2 regions of the Streptomyces sp. NPDC050997 genome follow, and region 1 is predicted to be linked to the other one. Evidence: riboswitches for the same ligand, from Rfam matches in the RefSeq annotation. Region 1 holds a riboswitch; the other holds the start of a gene.
The links. A riboswitch is a leader RNA that binds a small molecule or an ion and turns the genes downstream of it on or off. The one in region 1 is predicted to bind glycine.
Positions count from the first base shown of each region.

Region 2: linked by a shared signal. The riboswitch ahead of gcvT (glycine cleavage system aminomethyltransferase GcvT) and the one ahead of gcvP (aminomethyl-transferring glycine dehydrogenase) in region 1 are both predicted to bind glycine.

Region 1 covers NZ_JBFAGK010000004.1:9,642-15,938, forward strand. Annotated here, with positions in the region: gene AB0H86_RS09975 (DNA polymerase IV) at 1-665, shown strand, start outside; gene AB0H86_RS09980 (hypothetical protein) at 801-995, opposite strand; gene AB0H86_RS09985 (PRC-barrel domain-containing protein) at 1,133-1,504, opposite strand; glycine riboswitch at 1,619-1,715, shown strand; gene gcvP (aminomethyl-transferring glycine dehydrogenase) at 1,892-4,777, shown strand; gene AB0H86_RS09995 (TOBE domain-containing protein) at 4,898-5,317, opposite strand; gene AB0H86_RS10000 (ABC transporter ATP-binding protein) at 5,392-6,297, opposite strand, start outside.
Region 2 covers NZ_JBFAGK010000026.1:40,021-46,317, forward strand. Annotated here, with positions in the region: gene AB0H86_RS38155 (L-serine ammonia-lyase) at 1-187, opposite strand, end outside; gene glyA (serine hydroxymethyltransferase) at 261-1,541, opposite strand; gene gcvH (glycine cleavage system protein GcvH) at 1,557-1,934, opposite strand; gene gcvT (glycine cleavage system aminomethyltransferase GcvT) at 2,048-3,181, opposite strand; glycine riboswitch at 3,371-3,482, opposite strand; gene AB0H86_RS38175 (AAA family ATPase) at 3,662-4,330, shown strand; gene AB0H86_RS38180 (enhanced serine sensitivity protein SseB) at 4,452-5,252, shown strand; gene AB0H86_RS38185 (enhanced serine sensitivity protein SseB C-terminal domain-containing protein) at 5,353-6,147, shown strand.

The DNA.
Region 1 (6,297 bases):
TGGCGGAGCGTGAGACGAAGTCGGTGTCGGTGGAGGACACGTACGACGTCGACATCCATGACCGTGTTCGGGTGGGGCTGGAGGTCCAGCGGCTGGCGGACCGGTGTGTGCGGAGGCTGCGGGAGGCGGGGTTGTCCGGGCGGACCATCGTGCTGAAGGTGCGACGGTACGACTTCTCCACGCTGACCCGGTCCGAGACGCTGCGGGGGCCCACGGACGATCCGGCGGTGGTGCGGGAGGCGGCCGCGCGGTTGCTGGACTCCGTCGACACGACCGGGGGTGTGCGGTTGCTCGGGGTGGGGGTCAGTGGGCTGGCCGACTACACGCAGGAGGATCTGTTCGCGCAGGCGGCGGGGGAGCGGATGGACGCCGGTGCGGTCGAGGAGGCCGACGACATGCCCGAAGCGGAGCCGAAGGCGCCGGTCGAGCGGCGGTGGCCCTCGGGACACGATGTGCGGCACACCGAGTACGGGCACGGGTGGGTGCAGGGAAGCGGGCTCGGGCGGGTCACCGTGCGGTTCGAGACGCCCGACTCGGAGCCGGGGCGGGTGCGGACGTTCCGGATCGAGGATCCGGCACTGGAGCCGGCGGAACCGTTGCCGTTGGTGCGGGAGCGTTCTGAGGCCGGTGAGGCTTCGGTGGGCGGGGTTGCCGGGCCGGGGTGAGTGCGGGGTCAGTGCGGGGTGGGGCGGGTCACTCGGCACCGGAGGGATGCCGGGCTGGACTGCTTGGGCCAGCCGTGTCGTCCAGGTCGTGGGACTGTCCGCTGTTGGGCTGGACGGTCGGACGGATGTCCGTGGTCAGTGGATGACTGCGCGTCGGCTGGAGGGGGCGAGCGGGCGAGTACGGGCCGGGCCGACCAGGTGCGGGTCGGTGAGTGCGGTCGTGTGCTCGGACTGGCTTGCCGCGCCGGGGGCCGCTGCCTGGTGGCGTCGGCTCGGCGGCTGTGTCGGGGGCTGCGCGCTGTGACGGTGGTGCCAGGTCTGGGTGGTCACGGCGGCTCAAGGTGCGAGGAGGGGGGCAGGGCCGGATGGGTGTATCGCGGGAGGCCGTATGCGTGGGGCTCAGCGTGTTGCGGGCGCGGCCGGCTGGTCGGCGACGCCGGCGTCAGGGTGCGCGGACGGCGCGGGTGTCAGGACTCGTCCGTGTTCGCCAGTTTGCCGAAGTCGTGGTCCGGGAGCGGAGGCGGGGCGGACAGGTCGAGACCGTAGTGGTGGTACAGCTGGAGTTCCTGTTCGGGCGAGAGATGGCGGCCCACGCCGAAGTCGGGGGCGTCCTTGATCAGGGCCCGGTCGAAAGGGACGCGCAGGGCGCCCTCGACCAGTTCGCTGGGCTCCAGGGGGACGAAGGCGTCCCTGCTGAACAGACCGGTGCGTATGGCCGCCCACTCCGGTACGCCGGTCGCGTCGTCGAGGTAGACCTCGTCGATCGTGCCGATCTTGGTGCCGTTGCGGTCGAACGCCTTGCGGCCGATCAGGTTGCGCGGATCGATGTCGGTCTGCACGGGCCCTCCATTTAGTGACAACTCATCCGTAAGCACCACAAAAGAGCACAATCGGGGAGGTGGCCACTCGAACGCTCAAGCGCTGACCTCGCTGGTAGGCTGGCAAGCGGCTGCTGACCCTGTGCGGGAGAGTCCTTCGGACACCATCCGGAGGCGCCGAAGGAGCAAATCCTCCCCGGAATCTCTCAGGCCCCCGTACCGCATGGACGAGGTCACTCTGGAAAGCAGGGCGGATGTCGACGGCTTCCGCTCTCACCGACGGTGAAAGCCGGGCACCCTCGGGTGGTCCGGTGAAGCTCTCAGGTCGAGATGACAGAGGGGGAGGCTGTTCGGGTACCCGTGCCGTGGTGCCCCTCGAAGGTCGTGTCAGACCAGGAGGCCTCCGCAATGACCGCCCACCGCAGTCCGCTTTCCGAGCTGGAGCAGGGAATTCCGTTCGAACAGCGCCACATCGGGCCTGACCAGGAAGCGCGGGCGAAGATGCTCGCCCAGGTCGGGTACGGCTCGCTGGACGAGCTCACCGCCGCAGCGGTGCCGGACGTGATCAAGAACGCCGACGCGCTCGATCTGCCGGGCGCGCGTACCGAGGCCGAGGTGCTGGCCGAGCTGCGTTCGCTGGCCGACCGGAACCAGGTTCTCGACTCCATGGTCGGCCTCGGGTACTACGGGACCTTCACGCCGCCCGTCATCCTGCGCAACGTGATGGAGAATCCGGCCTGGTACACGGCCTACACGCCCTACCAGCCCGAGATCTCCCAGGGGCGCCTGGAGGCGCTACTGAACTTCCAGACCATGGTCGCCGAGCTCACCGGGCTGCCGACCTCCGGTGCCTCGCTGCTCGACGAGGGCACCGCGGCGGCCGAGGCGCTGGCACTGTCGCGGCGCATGGGCAGGAACAAGAAGGGTCTCTTCCTGGTCGACGCGGACACACTGCCGCAGACCGTCGCCGTGATCCGGACGCGGGCCGAGCCGACCGGCGTCGAGGTCGTCGTCGCGGACCTCGGTGACGGCATTCCGGCCGAGATCGCCGGGCGTGAGATCAACGGCGTGCTGATCCAGTACCCGGGCGCCTCCGGTGCCGTACGCGACATCGAGCCGCTCATCGAGCAGGCCCACGAACTCGGCGCGCTCGTGACGGTCGCCGCCGACCTGCTGGCGCTGACGCTGCTGAAGTCCCCGGCTGAGCTCGGTGCGGACATCGCCGTCGGGACGACCCAGAGGTTCGGGGTGCCGATGGGCTTCGGCGGGCCGCACGCCGGATACATGGCGGTGCGCGAGAAGTTCGCGCGCAGCCTGCCCGGGCGGCTGGTGGGAGTGTCCGTCGACGCCGACGGGAACAAGGCCTACCGGCTGGCCCTGCAGACGCGTGAGCAGCACATCCGGCGCGAGAAGGCGACCAGCAACATCTGCACCGCGCAGGTGCTGCTCGCCGTGATGGCCGGCATGTACGCCGTCTACCACGGGCCCGAGGGTCTCAAGGGCATCGCGCGGCGCACCCATCGATACGCCACGATCCTCGCCGCGGGCCTGACGGCCGGCGGGGTCGAGGTCGTGCACGGTTCCTACTTCGACACGCTGACCGCCCGGGTGCCCGCACGGGCCGCCGAGGTCGTCGCGGCCGCGCGCGAGAACGGCGTCAACCTGTGGCTCGTGGACACCGACCTGGTGTCGATCGCGTGCGACGAGACCACCGCGCGGGCCCAACTGGCCGCCGTGTGGGCCGCGTTCGGGGTAGAGGGGGACATCGAGGCACTCGACGCCGCCACCGAGGACTCCCTTCCCACCGCGCTGCTGCGCACCGACGACTACCTCACGCACCCCGTCTTCCACCAGTACCGCTCCGAGACCGCGATGCTGCGCTACCTGCGTCGGCTCGCAGACCGCGACTACGCCCTCGACCGCGGCATGATCCCGCTGGGCTCCTGCACCATGAAGCTCAACGCGACCACCGAGATGGAGCCGGTCACCTGGCCCGAGTTCGGACAGCTCCACCCCTTCGCGCCCGCCGAGCAGGCCCAGGGCTACCTCACGCTCATCCGTGAGCTGGAGGAGCGTCTCGCCGAGGTCACCGGGTACGACAAGGTGTCGCTGCAGCCCAACGCCGGTTCGCAGGGCGAGCTGGCGGGGCTGCTCGCCGTACGCGGATATCACCGGGCCAACGGGGACGAGCAGCGGACGGTGTGTCTGATTCCGTCGTCGGCGCACGGCACCAACGCCGCCAGTGCCGTGATGGCCGGGATGAAGGTCGTCGTCGTGAAGACCGCCGAGGACGGCGAGATCGACGTCGAGGACCTGCGGGCGAAGATCGAGCAGCACCGGGACGAGCTGGCGGTGCTGATGATCACGTACCCCTCCACGCACGGTGTGTTCGAGGAGCATGTCGCGGACATCTGCGCGCAGGTGCACGAGGCCGGCGGCCAGGTGTATGTCGACGGTGCCAACCTCAACGCCCTGGTGGGGCTGGCCAAGCCGGGGCACTTCGGCGGGGACGTCTCGCACCTGAACCTGCACAAGACCTTCTGTATCCCGCACGGCGGCGGCGGTCCGGGCGTCGGCCCGGTGGGTGTGCGCGCGCACCTGGCGCCGTATCTGCCGAACCACCCGCTGCAGCCCGCGGCCGGGCCGGAGACCGGAGTCGGGCCGATCTCCGCCGCGCCCTGGGGCTCCGCCGGGATCCTGCCGATCTCGTGGGCGTATGTGCGGCTCATGGGCGGGGAAGGACTCAAGCGGGCCACGCAGGTGGCGGTGCTCTCCGCGAACTACATCGCCAAGCGGCTGGAACCGCACTTCCCGGTGCTCTACACCGGCCCGGGCGGGCTGGTCGCGCACGAGTGCATCATCGACCTGCGGCCCCTGACCAAGGCGACCGGTGTGAGCGTCGACGACGTCGCCAAGCGGCTCATCGACTACGGGTTCCACGCACCGACGATGTCCTTCCCGGTGGCCGGGACGCTGATGATCGAGCCGACCGAGTCCGAGGACCTGATCGAACTCGACCGGTTCTGCGCGGCGATGATCGCCATTCGTGCGGAGATCGAGAAGGTCGGCTCGGGCGAGTGGCCCGTGGACGACAACCCGCTGCGGAACGCGCCGCACACCGCGGGCACGCTCGGCGGGGAGTGGGAGCACGCGTACACGCGTGAGGAGGCCGTCTTCCCGGCCGGTGTGTCGGTGGCGGACAAGTACTGGCCGCCGGTACGCCGCATCGACCAGGCTTTCGGCGACCGGAACCTGGTCTGCTCCTGCCCGCCGCTGGACGCGTACGAGGACTGACCTGTCGTAGACGGAAGGGCTCCGTCCGGTCGCACACCGGGCAGAGCCCTTCCGTGTCAGGAGCCCTTCTGTGTCAGGAGCCCTTCTGTGTCACGGGGCGTGCGGTGCGACACGGTGGTGTCACGCGGTCGCCAGGGAGACCTCGGTCGACTTGATCAGGGCGACGACCGGGATGCCGGTCGTGAGGCCGAGGTCCGTGACGGCGTCCCTGGTGATCACCGCGGTCAGGTCGGCGCCCTCGACGGTGATCCTGACGGCGGCCATGGCGCCGCCGGTCGCGATGTCGCGGACCGTGCCGGGCAGTTGGTTGCGGATGGACAGGCCGTCGACCGGTGCGGTGGCCAGGGAAACCTCCGTCGACTTCACCAGGGCGCGTACGGCCGTTCCCGCGGCGAGGCCCAGGTCCTCGGCGGCTTCCAGGGTGATCGCGGAGGTGAGGTCCTGGCCGCCGGTCAGGCGGACCTTGACCGTTGCCATCACCTCTCCCGGCGTGATGGCGGTGACGGTGCCGGAGAGCTGATTGCGGATGCTCAGGCTCATGGGGAGGCCTCACTGGGGGTGGGGTGGCGTGGGGTGCGGGGGTCCGGGAATCCCACCGTAGCCGCCTGAAAGTCTTATGCCGGGTATGCGTGTGTCTGCGCCGCTTTGACCGTCGCCCAGACCGGAGCGCCGGGGTGCAGGTCGAGTTCGGCTGCGGCGACCGTGGTGAGGTCGGCGGTGAGGGGGAGTTCACCGGTGAGGTCCGCGCGGATCTGGTCGCCGTGGGTCTCCAGGCCGGCCACTTCGCAGCGCCAGAGGTTGCGGGCGCTGGAGCCCGTGGGCTTGTCCCGGTAGAGGGTGACGGCGCCGGGCGGGAACGCGACGAACACCGGGCCGGCGAGGTCTTCGGTGGTGGTGAGGGCGGAGCCGGCGTCGAGACGGACGGTGTGGCCTTCGGCCTGCCCCTTGTAGAGGTTCAGGCCGACCAGTTGCGCGATGTAGTCCGTACGGGGACGGCGGGCGATGTCGGCGGGAGTGCCCTCCTGGACGACCCCGCCGTGTTCGACGACGACGAGTCGGTCGGCCAGCACCATGGCGTCCAGCGGGTCGTGTGTGACCAGTACGGCGACGGCCTCGAACTCGGCCAGGTGACGGCGGAGTTGGGCGCGGACCTCCAGGCGGGTACGGGCGTCCAGGGCGGCGAGGGGCTCGTCGAGGAGGAGCAGGCGGGGGTGGGTGGCCAGGGCGCGGGCGACGGCGACGCGCTGGGCCTGACCGCCGGAGAGCTTGCGGGGCTTGGCGGAGGCGTGTTCGGCGAGGCCCATGCGGTCCAGCCACTCGGCGGCCTCCGCGCGGGCCTCCGCTTTGGTGGCGCCGTGACAGCGCGGGCCGAAGGCCACGTTGTCGAGGGCGGACAGGTGCGGGAAGAGCAGGTAGTCCTGGAAGACCACGCCGACAGGGCGGGACTCGGGCGGCGTACGGTCCATCGCGGCGCCGTCGAGGCGCAGATGGCCGCCCGTGAGAGGGACGAGACCGGCGAG
Region 2 (6,297 bases), on a different contig from region 1:
TGCCGTGGCCGTGTCCGGTCGCGCCCAGGGAGCCGTACAACTCGGTGCGCACGGAGGCGACCTGGTCCAGCACCTCCTCGTTGCGCAACCGGCGGGCGAACATGTGGGCCGCGCGCATCGGGCCGACCGTGTGGGAGCTGGACGGGCCGATGCCGATCGAGAACAGGTCGAAGACCGATATGGCCACGGTGACTCCTCAGTACGGGTGGTGCGGGGTGCCGCACACACCTCTCAGTGTGCGCGGCACCCGGGAAAAGGAACTACTTGCCCAGACCGGGATACAGCGGGTGCTTGCCGGCGAGCGCTGCGACCTGGGCCTTCAGCGCCTCGACGGGGGCACCCTCGAAGGGGGCGGGCGCCTTCAGGGTCTCGGCGATGACGTCCGCGACCTCGGCGAAGTCCTCGGCGGTGAAGCCGCGGGTGGCGAGGGCGGGCGTACCGATCCGCAGGCCCGAGGTGACCATCGGCGGACGGGGGTCGTCGGGAACGGCGTTGCGGTTGACCGTGATGCCGACCTCGTGGAGCCGGTCCTCGGCCTGCCGGCCGTCCAGCTCGGACTCGCGCAGGTCGACCAGGATCAGATGCACGTCGGTGCCGCCGGACAGCACGTTCACACCGGCCTCGCGGGCGTCCGGCGCGATGAGACGCTCGGCGAGGATCCGCGCGCCGTCGACCGTACGGCGCTGACGCTCCTTGAAGTCCTCGCTCGCGGCGACCTTGAAGGAGACCGCCTTGGCCGCGATCACGTGCTCCAGTGGGCCGCCCTGGAAGCCCGGGAAGACGGACGAGTTCAGCTTCTTCGCGAAGTCCTTCTTCGCGAGGATGATCCCGCCGCGCGGGCCGCCCAGCGTCTTGTGGGTGGTGGAGGTGACGACGTCCGCGTACGGCACCGGGTTGGGGTGCAGACCGGCCGCGACCAGACCCGCGAAGTGCGCCATGTCCACCCACAGGTGGGCCTCGACCTCGTCGGCGATCCGGCGGAACTCGGCGAAGTCCAGTTGCCGCGGATACGCCGACCAGCCCGCGATGATCACCTTCGGCCGGTGCTCCTTGGCGAGCCGCTCCAGCTCGGCCATGTCGACCAGGCCGGTCTCGGCGTCCACGTGATAGGCGACCACGTCGAACTGCTTGCCGGAGAAGTTCAGCCGCATCCCGTGGGTCAGGTGGCCGCCGTGCGCCAGATCCAGACCGAGGATGGTGTCGCCGGGCTGGGCCAGCGCGAACAGGGCAGCCTGGTTGGCGGAGGCGCCCGAGTGGGGCTGCACATTGGCGTACTCGGCGCCGAACAGCTCCTTGACCCGGTCGATCGCGATCTGCTCGGTCACGTCGACGTGCTCGCAGCCACCGTAGTAACGGCGGCCCGGGTAACCCTCGGCGTACTTGTTGGTCAGGACGGAGCCCTGCGCCTCCAGCACCGCGACCGGCGCGAAGTTCTCGGAGGCGATCATCTCCAGGGTGGACTGCTGGCGGACCAGCTCGGCGTCGACGGCGGCGGCGACCTCGGGGTCGAGCTCGTGCAGGGGTGTGTTCAGAACGGACATCAGGTGTACGACTCCTCAGCCGGCGGTGAAGGCGGTGTACTCGTCGACGGAGAGCAGGTCGGCCGGCTCCTTCGCCACGCGCACCTTGAACAGCCAGCCGCCCTCGAAGGGGGCGGAGTTCACCAGCGACGGGTCGTTGACCACGTCCTCGTTGACCTCGGTGACCTCACCGGTCACCGGGGAGTACAGGTCGCTGACCGACTTGGTCGACTCCAGTTCGCCGCAGGTCTCACCCGCGGTCACATCGGCACCGACCTCCGGGAGCTGCACGAAGACGACGTCACCGAGCGCGTTGGCCGCGTGCTCCGTGATGCCGACCGTCGAGACGCCGTTCTCGGCGCCCGACAGCCACTCGTGCTCCTTGCTGTAGCGCAGCTGCTGGGGGTTGCTCATGGCCTGAATTCTCCTGTACGCGGGGGAGTGCTGATGAGTGGGGGTCTGCTGGAAACGTATGTGAGCAGCGGAAAGTGCGCAGGGTCACGCACGCCGACCGCTTTCGGTCGTCGCTACTTCTGACGCTTGTAGAACGGCAGCGCCACGACCTCGTACGGCTCGTGACTGCCCCGGATGTCCACACCGACACCGGACGTGCCCGGTGTCGCGTGCGCCTTGTCGACGTACGCCATCGCGATGGGCCTGCCCAGCGTGGGGGAGGGCGCGCCGGAGGTGATCTCGCCGATCACCCGGCCGTCCGCGACGACCGGGTACCCGGCGCGCGGGACCCGGCGGCCCTCGGCGACGAGGCCGACGAGGACGCGCGGGGGGTTCTGCTCCGAACGGGTGGCGGCCTCCTGGAGGGCCTCGCGGCCCACGAAGTCGCCCTCCTTCTCGAACTTCACCACCCGGCCGAGGCCGGCGTCGAAGGGGGTCAACGACGTGGAGAGCTCATGCCCGTACAGCGGCATGCCCGCCTCCAGGCGCAGGGTGTCCCGGCAGGACAGTCCGCAGGGGACCAGACCGACGCCCTCGCCGGCCTTGGTCAGGGCCTGCCACAGCTCGACGGCGTGCTCGGGCCTCACGAACAGCTCGAAGCCGTCCTCGCCGGTGTACCCGGTGCGGGCGATGAGAGCGGGGACGCCGGCGACGGTGCCGGGCAGGCCGGCGTAGTACTTCAGGCCGTCGAGGTCGGCGTCGGTGAGGGACTTCAGGACACCCGGCGACTCGGGACCCTGCACGGCGATCAGCGCGTACGCGTCCCGGTCGTCACGCACCTCGACGTCGAAGCCGGCGGCACGCTCGGTCAACGCGTCCAGCACCACCTGGGCGTTGGAGGCGTTGGCGACGACCATGTAGTGAGCGGACCCGGCCTCCGTCTCGGCGAGCCGGTAGACGATCAGGTCGTCCAGGATGCCGCCGTCGGCCCGGCAGACCATGGTGTAGCGGGCGCGGCCGACGCCGACGGAGGCGATGTTGCCGACCAGCGCGTGGTTCAGGAAGGAAGCCGCCTGCGGGCCGGTCACCGTGATCTCGCCCATGTGCGAGAGGTCGAAGAGGCCGGCGCGGGTGCGCACGGCGTGGTGTTCGTCGCGCTCGGAGCCGTAGCGAAGGGGCATGTCCCAGCCGGCGAAGTCGGTCATGGTCGCGCCCAGCGAACGATGCAGGGCGTCGAGCGCGGTGTGACGGGGTGCGGTACTGCTCATCGGACGGTCGTCTCCCAAGGCGATGGGGGTACCTCCCGCGCGAGCTCGTTCGAGCATGAGGGAGGGCGAGGTCGTTCCTCCCCATCTGTCATCGGAACCTGAGAGGTTCGTCAGGACCCCGCGAAGCGGTGATCATGACTTGCACCTTGGGTGGAGCCACTGTCGCAGCGGCCCGCTTTTCAGATGTGCCTCGCCCGCGCGGTAACGGGGGCCTGAGAGATTCAAGGGAGGGACTTGCTCCTTCGGCGCCCGGGCACCCGTACGACGAACGTACGACCCGGAACTCTCCCGCGCGGATTCAAGCGGCCGGTATGCAGTTGGCGCCGACATCATTGCACGCCTCGGTCGACTACGGCAGGGCCGCATCTGTGACCGGCTTGTGGCAGGACGAGCACGAAAACACGAGGCACCGCGCATTACCTTCTCTTTACACTCGACGGGGAGGAAATCTCGTGACCACCCCAGGGGAGGACGATCACGGTGAAGAGGACCACGGCGTACGCGACCACCTCGGCCCTCGCGCTGCCTCAGCAGCCGACGGTCCCGGCCACGGAGGCCTGCGGCCCGCTCAGCGCACCCGTCGTCCGCGACCTCCGTGAGCGCGGTGGCCACAGCCCGCACGCACTGCTTTTTGGCCCCCAGGACCTCGTCGTGATCACCGGCCTGCCCGGCAGCGGCAAGTCCACGCTGATGCGGCGCACGGTCAACGGCCTGCGCATCGACTCCCAGGACGCCCGCGACCGCTGGGCGACGCGGATGCCCCGCTTCCTGCCGTACGCGGTCTACCGCCCACTGGTCCGCCTCGCGCACTACGCCGGTCTGCGTCGCGCCCTGCGCTCCGGCGAGGGAGTCGTGGTGCACGACTGCGGTACGCAGGCCTGGGTGCGCGGCTGGCTGGCCCGCGAGGCGCGTCGCCGGGCCGGCACCCTGCACCTGCTGCTGCTCGACGTCACGCCGGACACCGCGCTGGCCGGCCAGCGCGAGAGGGGCCGCGGTGTCTCGCGGTACGCCTTCCTGCGCCACCGGGGTGCCGCCTCCCGCCTGATCGGCTCCGTGGCCAAGGGCGACCTGCCCCCGGGCTGCGGCTCGGCGGTGCTGGTCGACCGGGACGCGGCGAACGTGCTGCGGCGGATCGGCTTCACGGGGTGACCGGGATCGGGTTCGGTGGCCGGATCTGACCGGCCACCCGTCTCTCATGGGTGCCCCGCACCCGTTAGCCTTTCAGCCACAGCAGGCGGTATGCGGTATCAGGCAGGCGGTAGGCAGGCAGATGGACTTCCCGGCGGATCTCCCCGCTGACTTCCCGGGTTTCCCGGCACAGGCACACCCTCATCCGCACGGCGGATGGCCCGGCAACGAGCTGGAGGAGGTGCTGTCCGCCGCCCTCGGCGTCCCCGGGGCGGGCGGACGGATCATCGAGGTGCTCGGCCGCAGCTTCGTCTGGGTGCCGCTGCCCAACGGCGGCGGCCCGCACAGCGGCCCCCTTGACCTGCCCACCCTGGAGATCGAGGGCCAGGTCCATGTCCCGGTGTTCAGCTCCGAGGAGCAGTTCCGCCAGGTCGTCGGCTCGCATCTGTCGTACACCATCGCTCCCGCGGTCGAGTTCGCCCGCGGTCTGCCGCCCCAGGTCGGCCTCGCGGTGAACCCGGACGGCACGGTCGGTGTCCCGTTGCCGCCGGCCGCCGTCGCCGAACTGTGCCGGGTGGGCCGTACCCCGCTGGACGGCCCCGCGGCCGGCGGCCGGGTCCGTCTGTTCGAGCCGGACTGGCAGGACGACCCGGTCGACTTCCTCGCGGCGGCCTCGTCCGAGTTCGCCGCCACGGGCGTGGTGCTCACCGCCCGCCGCTGCCTCGCCGTCATCGAAACGGCCGATCCGGTCATGTTCGTGGGCGTGGAACTGTCCCAGTGGGAGGGCGACTTGCGGCCCCTGCCGATGGAGGCCCTGGCCCGCGCCCTGGGCGCCAGCCCCGTCCAGTGGCCGGTCAACCTGATCCTCCTGGACGTGGCGGACGACCCGGTGGGCCACTGGATGAGGGAGAGCGTGCGGCCCTTCTACCAACAGGGCTACTGATCTACCAACAGGGCCACTGACACAGCTCAACGGCTCAACCCGGCGGAGCGCCTAAGCTGGGTCCCTATCCAGGGGCCACATCACGAAGGGTCGGTAAAAGGTGAGCGCCAGCGGCACCGCGGCCGGGCAGGTCGAGCACATGCTGCGCCAGGTGACGCCCGGGCGTTACGACGCCTACGAGGCACTCCTGCGCGCGCTCGCCACCCCGTCCTCCGGACAGATCTGGATGCTGCTGTGGCACGGCCAGGCCGGTTCCCCCGACGCCCAGTACGGGAACATGCAGGTCGAGGGGTACGGCTACGCCCCGTGCGTCACCTCCGCCCAGGAGCTGTCGGCCAGTGGCTGGAACAGATCGTACGAAGTGATCGACGGGCTCGACGCGGCCCGCACCCTCTACCCCGACCACTACGGCCTCTGGCTCAATCCGCACGCCCCGGGCGGCGGTGTCGGCATCCCCTGGCTCGACCTGCGCCGCATCGCCACCGGCCTGGAACGCCAACCCGCCGGGCCCCTCAGGCTGTCCGAACCCGGCATCGAGATCCCGCAGTTCTACGCCCTGCTCGCCCAGAACGCCCACCGCACCCCGGCCGTCCGCGCCCTGCGCCGCGCCTGGGTGCAGCCCGCGCTGGGGGCGCCGTATCTCGCCGTCGGTCTCGATGTCTACGACACCAGCCCGCCGGCGGTCGACTCGGTGCGCGCGATGATGCAGCAGTCCATCGGTGCCGTCCCGGACGGGCTGCCGGTGTCGACCGTGGCCATGTCCGACGAGTACGACCCGATCGCCCTGTGGATGCGGACCAACGCCCGCCCCTTCTACGACCGTGAGGCCCACGCCGCCCCGGCCCAGGCCCCGGCGACCGGCTACGGCTATCCGCAGGCGGGTGGCCGGTACTGACCGGTTATGAGCGGCAGTTCGGACTTGTGACATAGGTCACTTTAGGGTTAATGATCTTCCTTTGGTTCGCGGCGACAATCCATGCGCGTAGATTGGCGTCGGGTTACCTCGATGCCGCCCGTTTCGCCCCGGTGTCCCAACTTCCATACG